DNA from 2 places in the Kineococcus anabasis genome. Region 1 is predicted to be linked to the other one. Evidence: predicted binding sites of a transcription regulator. Region 1 holds the regulator's gene; the other holds the start of a gene.
What was found. The regulator LexA, encoded in region 1, represses DNA repair genes until DNA is damaged. The targets are predictions, from matches to a motif close to TCGAACANNTGTTCGA.
Positions count from the first base shown of each region.

Region 1 (3,399 bases):
TGACCGCTCCGAGTGATGGTGACAAGGGCACCACGATGCCGGGGCTGGGAATCATGAGACGAACGTCCGAGCCGGCCGTGTGGAGCGGTCGCTGCTCGAGCTGCTGCCGCCACGCTCCATCCACCGTCCAGCGCGTCAGCCGGGCGTAGGCGAAGAGTCCAGGGCCGAACCGTTCAGCCGGCTCCCGCCGTGGGCGAGCCTGTGTGGCGCTTCAGGCCACCGCCTCGATCACCTGCCGATGCCTGGGCCACCGGCCACCGGACGCCGTGGCGAGTCGCCGCCGGCAGCGGGAGCGACTCGGTCAGCGCTCACACCTCATCGGTGAGCACCTGTGACCACCTCGTGGCCGGGGATGCACCGCATCCCCGGCTGAACCCACCAGGCATCCCTGGTGCTGCCCCGCTCCTGGAGAGCATGATGGATGTCTCGTCGCCGATGGACGAAGTTCCTGGTGGTCATTCGAGGAGGCAGTCATGCGCATCCGCACCGTTCTGATGGGTGCTGGCCTGGCGATCGCCCTCGTGCCCGCCAGTGCCGGCACCGCCCAGGCCGCCACCGTCCACTTCACCGAGCCGGAGTACTGCGAGCACGATGACGACGGTGTGGGCGCGATCTGCTTTCACACCGAGGGTCAGCTCAACCGGATCGTGACTCCTTCTGGCAACATCAGCTACCGCAGCGCAGGCATCACGTACTACGAGTATCAGGATCCTGGTCTTCTTCACTACGCGACCGAGGAGTTGAGCTACACCTACCACTGGCTGAGGCAGCGCTCGAAGGAGCAGGTGGAGCACTACCGGATGAGCAGGACCGTCATCGCGGGATCGCGAACGTGCGTGAGTACGCGCCACTTCCACGCAACACGGGAACGCCTGGCATTCGACCGCACCACCGTGAACTGCACCGAAGCCTGACGGCGTACCCGAGCGACCGGTGGAGCGGACCGAGGCGCCGATGATCAGCGGTGGCCAACTCGGCGACTCAGCTCGACTTCCAGCCGCACATCGACGCCGGGGGGCGTTCGTGTCGCGCCGGGTGCTTCCAGCGGCATTGCAGCCGTGAGTCCGGCTTCATCTGCGCCTCCTCGTGCAGGTCACGCGCCAGGTCGATGCTCGTGAGGCCTGCTCGGCGTCGACCGACCACTGGGACAGCACGCTGCTCAACGAGGCATGACGGGCGGGCCGATCCAGCGAGCGCCGTCAGGGTCCTTCTGGGCGTTCACCTCAGCGGCTCCCACTCCGCATCGCTCAGGTCTGACGTGAACGCCTCGCGTCCAGCGGTCACCGGGTAGGTACGACCTACCCGGCCCGACGTGCGGAACAGTCGCTCAGACGCTGCGCAGGACCGCCGTGACGCGGCCGAGGATCGTCGCCTCGTCGCCGTTGATCGGCTCGTACAGGTCGTTGTGGGGCAGCAGCCACACGTGGCCGTCGCGGCGGCGGAACGTCTTCACCGTCGCCTCCCCGTCGAGCATCGCGGCGACGATGTCGCCGTTGTCCGCGGTCGGCTGCTGGCGGACGACCACCCAGTCCCCGTCGCAGATCGCCGCGCCGACCATCGAGTCGCCGGCGACCTTCAGCAGGAAGAGGGAGCCGTCCCCGACGAGCTGGCGGGGCAGGGGGAAGACGTCCTCCACGACCTGCTCGGCCAGGATCGGGCCACCGGCGGCGATGCGCCCGACGAGCGGCACGTAGGTGGCCTCCGGGCGCAGGTCGCCGGGCGCCTCGGCGCCGTCGGAAGCCTCCACGCGCGTGACGTCGGCGGGGGGCAGCACCACCTCGATGGCGCGCGGGCGGTTGGGGTCGCGCCGCAGGAAGCCCAGGCGCTGCAGCGTCGTGAGCTGGTGGGCGACGCTGCTGGGGCTGGTCAGGCCGACCGCCTGGCCGATCTCGCGCATGCTCGGCGGGTAGCCCCGGCGCTCCACGGCCTCGGTGATGGTCTCCAGCACCAGGCGCTGCCGCGCGGTCAGGCCGGCCCCGTCCTGCGGGCCGTCCGGGAGCTGGTGCACCGACCCCTTGCGTCCGGCCACGATCCGCTCCTTACCTCAACGTGCCGGCCCCTGCGGGCCGGTCTGCTGGCGTGCCTCCGCGGGGTGCGGGGCGCTGCGATCAACCTAGGCCCACCGGGGCCCCGGATCAAACACGTGTTCGAACGGAGCTGGTCCGTGTCGGAGCCCGGTGGTAGAACTTCAGGCGAGCTGTTCGAACATCCGTTCGACCGCACCGAACGCCCTGGGAGGTCCGCCCGTGAGCGCCGTCGCACTGTCCCACCCGCAGCCAGCCGTCGTGCTGCCCCGTCCCGGTGACCTGTCCCGGAGCGTGCGGCGCTCGGTGGTGGCCGCCGCGGCGGGCCTGCCGCGACCGCGTGCCGCCTCGCCCCGGCCCGCCCGCCGCCGCCCCGAGGTGCCCGCGGCGCGGGCTTCCGGGTGCGCCCGCGGCACCGCCGTGGCGGTCCGCTCCGCCGCACCGCTGCGGCTGACGCGCCGCGGCCGGCTCGCGCTGACCTGCACGGCCGCCTCGCTCCTGGTCTCCGCGGCGGCCTCGTTCGTGGTGCTGGCCACCTCCCCGGCCGCGGCGAGCCCCGAGGTGGTGCCCGCGGGCACCCGCCAGGCGGAGGTGGTGACCGTCCTGCCGGGGGAGACGCTCTCGGGCATCGCCTCCCGGGTGCGCCCGGGGGAGGACTGGCGGGACGTGGCCGCCGAGATCCGCCGGGCCAACGGGATGTCCACATCCGCCCTCGCGGCCGGCCAGCAGCTGCGGCTGCCGCTCGGGTGGTGAGCGCGCCGGGCGCCTTGCACCGGCGTGGGGCCTGCGCCTAGCGTCGTACCCCAGATGTAGTGGTCGCCGTTGTGGGACGTCCGGGACGCCGGACCCCCGGCCCCCGTGACCCCGTGGACCAGGCCGCCGCGGGGTGCGACCGTCGCGACGGGGCCCTCGGCGCGCCGGGCCCTCCCGGCCCGCCGGCGACCCGGGAGGGCCCGGCATGCACTGTCCGTTCTGTCGCCACCGCGACTCGCGCGTCGTCGACTCGCGCACCACGGACGACGGCAGCACCATCCGGCGCCGGCGCCAGTGCCCCAGCTGCAACCGCCGGTTCAGCACCGCGGAGACGGCGAGCCTCACCGTCGTCAAGCGCTCCGGGGCGGCGGAGCCCTTCAGCCGCCAGAAGATCATCACGGGCGTCCGCAAGGCGTGCCAGGGCCGGCCCGTCAGCGAGGACGACCTGGCTCTGCTCGCCCAGCGGGTGGAGGAGTGCGTCCGCGCCCAGGGTGCCGCCGAGGTGGACGCGCACCAGGTGGGCCTGGCGATCCTGCCGTTCCTGCGCGAGCTCGACGAGGTCGCCTACCTGCGCTTCGCCTCCGTGTACCAGGCCTTCGACTCCCTGGCGGACTTCGAGGCC
Region 1 is NZ_BAAIHU010000002.1:764,133-767,531, forward strand. It holds gene ACYQBY_RS06920 (hypothetical protein) at 474-914, shown strand; gene lexA (transcriptional repressor LexA) at 1,328-2,029, opposite strand; gene ACYQBY_RS06930 (LysM peptidoglycan-binding domain-containing protein) at 2,247-2,777, shown strand; gene nrdR (transcriptional regulator NrdR) at 2,983-3,399, shown strand, end outside.

Region 2 (3,399 bases), on a different contig from region 1:
CGGGGTCCAGCGCGAGCTGCCACGCGGAGCCGCGCGGCGGGGTCAGGCCCAGGTGGGCCCACGTCTCCGGCAGGGCCACCCGCCCGCGCGGCGTGCGCCCGAGCAGGCCCTCGCGCACCAGGAACGGCTCGGCGACCGTCTCCACGGTCTCCGCCTCCTCCCCCACGACCACGGCCAGGGTCGACAGGCCCACGGGCCCGCCGCCGAAGCGCCGGCACAGCGCGTCGAGGACGGCGCGGTCCAGCCGGTCCAGGCCGCGCTCGTCCACCTCGTAGACGAGCAGGGCGGCGCGCGCGGCGCGGCGGTCGACGATGCCGCTGCCGCGCACCTGCGCCCAGTCCCGCACCCGCCGCAGCAGCCGGTTCGCGATGCGCGGCGTGCCCCGCGAGCGCCGGCCGATCTCCTCCGCACCCTCGGCGGTGAGCTGCACCCCGAGCAGGACCGCGGAGCGGCGCAGCACCTGCACGAGCTCGGCGGGGGTGTAGAAGTCGAGGTAGCCGGTGAAGCCGAAGCGGTCCCGCAGCGGGGCGGGCAGCAGCCCGGCGCGGGTGGTGGCGCCCACCAGCGTGAAGCGGGGCAGCTCCAGCGGGATGGCCGTGGCTCCGGGGCCCTTGCCGACGACGACGTCGACGCGGTAGTCCTCCATCGCCATGTAGAGCATCTCCTCCGCCGGGCGCGCCATGCGGTGGATCTCGTCGAGGAAGAGCACCTCCCCCTCGTCCAGGGAGGACAGCACCGCCGCCAGGTCCCCGGCGTGCTGGATCGCCGGGCCGCTGGACTGGCGCAGCGGCGCGCCCATCTCCGCCGCCACGATCATCGCCAGCGTCGTCTTGCCCAGCCCCGGCGGACCGGAGAACAGGACGTGGTCGGCGGGCGCCCCGCGCTTGCGGGCGGCGGCCAGCACGAGCTGCAGCTGCTCGCGCACCACCGTCTGCCCGACGAACTCCGCCAGGTCGTGCGGGCGCAGCGCGGACTCGGCGGCCCGCTCCAGGGCGTCGGCGCCCTGGGCGACCACGCGCTCGCCCTCCCGCGCCCCCTGCTCGGCCACGTCAGGTCCTGCTCAGGTGCCGCAGGGCCGCGCGCAGCGCCGCCGCCACGTCGCCGCCACCGGGCACCGGCCCGTCGGGTGCGGTGACGGCGTCCACCGCCTCACCCGCCTGCTTCGCGGCCCAGCCGAGCCCGACGAGGGCCTCGACCACGTCCTCGCGCCACCCGGAGCCCTCCCGCGGCGTGGGCACCGTCTCGCCCAGCGGCCCCGTGGGCGGCCCGAGGCGGTCACCCAGCTCCAGCACGATGCGCTGGGCGCCCTTGCGCCCGATGCCCGGCACCCGCACGAGCGCGGCGAGGTCCTCCCCCGCCACCGCGGCGCGCAGGCCGTCGGGGCGGTGCACCGCGAGCATCGCCAGCGCCAGGCGGGGCCCGACCCCGGACACCGTCTGCAGGACCTCGAAGACCTCGCGCTCGTCGGCGTCGGCGAAGCCGAAGAGCGTCAGGGAGTCCTCGCGCACGACCAGGCTGGTCGCCAGGGTCGCCTCCTCCCCCACCCGCAGCGGCGCCAGGGTGGCCGGGGCGGCGTGCACCAGCATCCCGACCCCGCCGACCTCGACCACCGCGGAGTCCAGCCGCACCGCGAGCACCCGCCCGCGCACCGACGCGATCACCCGTCCACCCCGCTCCACCGCCCGGCGCTGCGCAGCCGGGCACCCGATCCGGGCACCCGGCGGGAAGGCCCGCCCGGGAGGACCCGGCTCCGAACACCTGTACGAGGACACCGTAGCGAGCGGCACCGACCCCCCGCGCGCACCGCGGCACGACACCCCGCGTGCACCGCGGCACGACACCCCGGCAGGCTGGCACCCGTGAGCCACGAGCAGCACGACAACCCCCGCCAGAACGTCACCTTCCCCGCGTCCCGCGCCGACGGGGCCGACCACGCCCACGGCTACCTCGCCGTGCCCGCGGCGGGCTCGGGCCCCGGCGTGATCGTCGTGCAGGAGTGGTGGGGCCTGACGGACCACGTCGTCGGCATCGTCGACCGCCTCGCCGCCGAGGGCTTCGTCGCCCTCGCGCCGGACCTCTACGGCGGGCGGACCACCCACGACGCCGCCGAGGCGCTGCGGATGCTGCAGGAGCTGCCCGCGGAGCGGGCCGCTCGGGACCTGGCCGGAGCCGTGGACCACCTCCTCGCCCTGCCGCAGGTGACGTCGTCCACCGTGGGCGCCGTGGGCTTCTGCATGGGCGGGCGCTTCGTCCTGACGCTGGCCGCGCAGCAGGGCCCGCGCATCGGCGCCGCGGTGCCCTGGTACGGCCTGGCCCCGGAGGGCACCGACTTCTCCGGGCTCACCGCCGCCGTGCTCGGGCACTTCGGCGAGCGCGACACCTCCGTGCCTCTCGACGCCGTGCACGCCACCGCCGCCGCGATCGGCGAGCAGACCGGCCGGGCGCCGGAGTTCCACGTGTACCCGGCGGGGCACGCCTTCTACAACGACGAGGGCGCGAACCACGACCCGGAGCAGGCCGAGCTGGCGTGGTCGCGGACGACGGCGTTCCTGCGCGAGCACCTGCGCTGAGCCGCCGGTGGGCGCGCGTCCACGGCGGGCGGGTGCGCCGCCGGCTCAGGACGGCGGGGCGCCCCCGCACGGGCCGACCGGCACCGGCAGCGGCCCGCCGTCGCGCGTGGCGCTGCTGCACGTCACCGTCACCGGGTGCTCCTCCTCGTTCCAGACGAAGAGGTGCCGCGTGTTCCACACGAACGCGGCGCCGTGCACCCGCGAGGCGCCGCAGCGCTCCACGTCGATCCCGCTGCCGTTGCGGGACAGCCGGGTCCGCTCCACCAGGAGGCCGGGATCGGACTGGTGGCACCAGATCCCGACCCGGTTGCGGCGCACCTCGGCGTCACGGACGACGACCGCGTCCGCCGCCTCGAACATGTACACCCCGCGGTCGTTGCGCTCGACCAGGGCGCCCTCCACGCGCAGCCTCCCGCCGAAGACCGCCGAGGCGCCCGTGCTGTTGCCGGTCAGCCGCGTCGACCTCAGCGTCAGCTCTCCGCGGGACCACGCCGAGGCGCCGGCGCCGTTGCCCGTGAGGTGCACCCCGCGCACCTCCGCGCTGCCGGGCGCACCCTCGCCACCGCCGGTCTCGATCCCCGCCCACACCCCGGCGTTCCAGCCGCGGACCTCGCCGTTGCGGACCACGACCCCGCTCGCCCGGACCCGGATGCCCTCTCCCACCCGCACCGGCGGCCCGGGGCGCAGCGGCCCGACGATCGCGTGGCCGTTGAGGTTGACGTCCACCCCGTCGGCGGCGACGACGAGCCCGCCGCCGGCCGGGCAGACGAGGTCGGCGTTCAGGCGCACGTCGGTGGTGACGGCCTGCCCGCACACCGGGTGCACCGGC
Region 2 is NZ_BAAIHU010000001.1:594,590-597,988, forward strand. It holds gene ruvB (Holliday junction branch migration DNA helicase RuvB) at 1-1,048, opposite strand, end outside; gene ruvA (Holliday junction branch migration protein RuvA) at 1,050-1,661, opposite strand; gene ACYQBY_RS02700 (dienelactone hydrolase family protein) at 1,860-2,570, shown strand; gene ACYQBY_RS02705 (right-handed parallel beta-helix repeat-containing protein) at 2,616-3,399, opposite strand, start outside.
Region 2: a site for LexA is predicted at 1,751-1,766, ahead of ruvA (Holliday junction branch migration protein RuvA). Genes of this name have one in related genera too.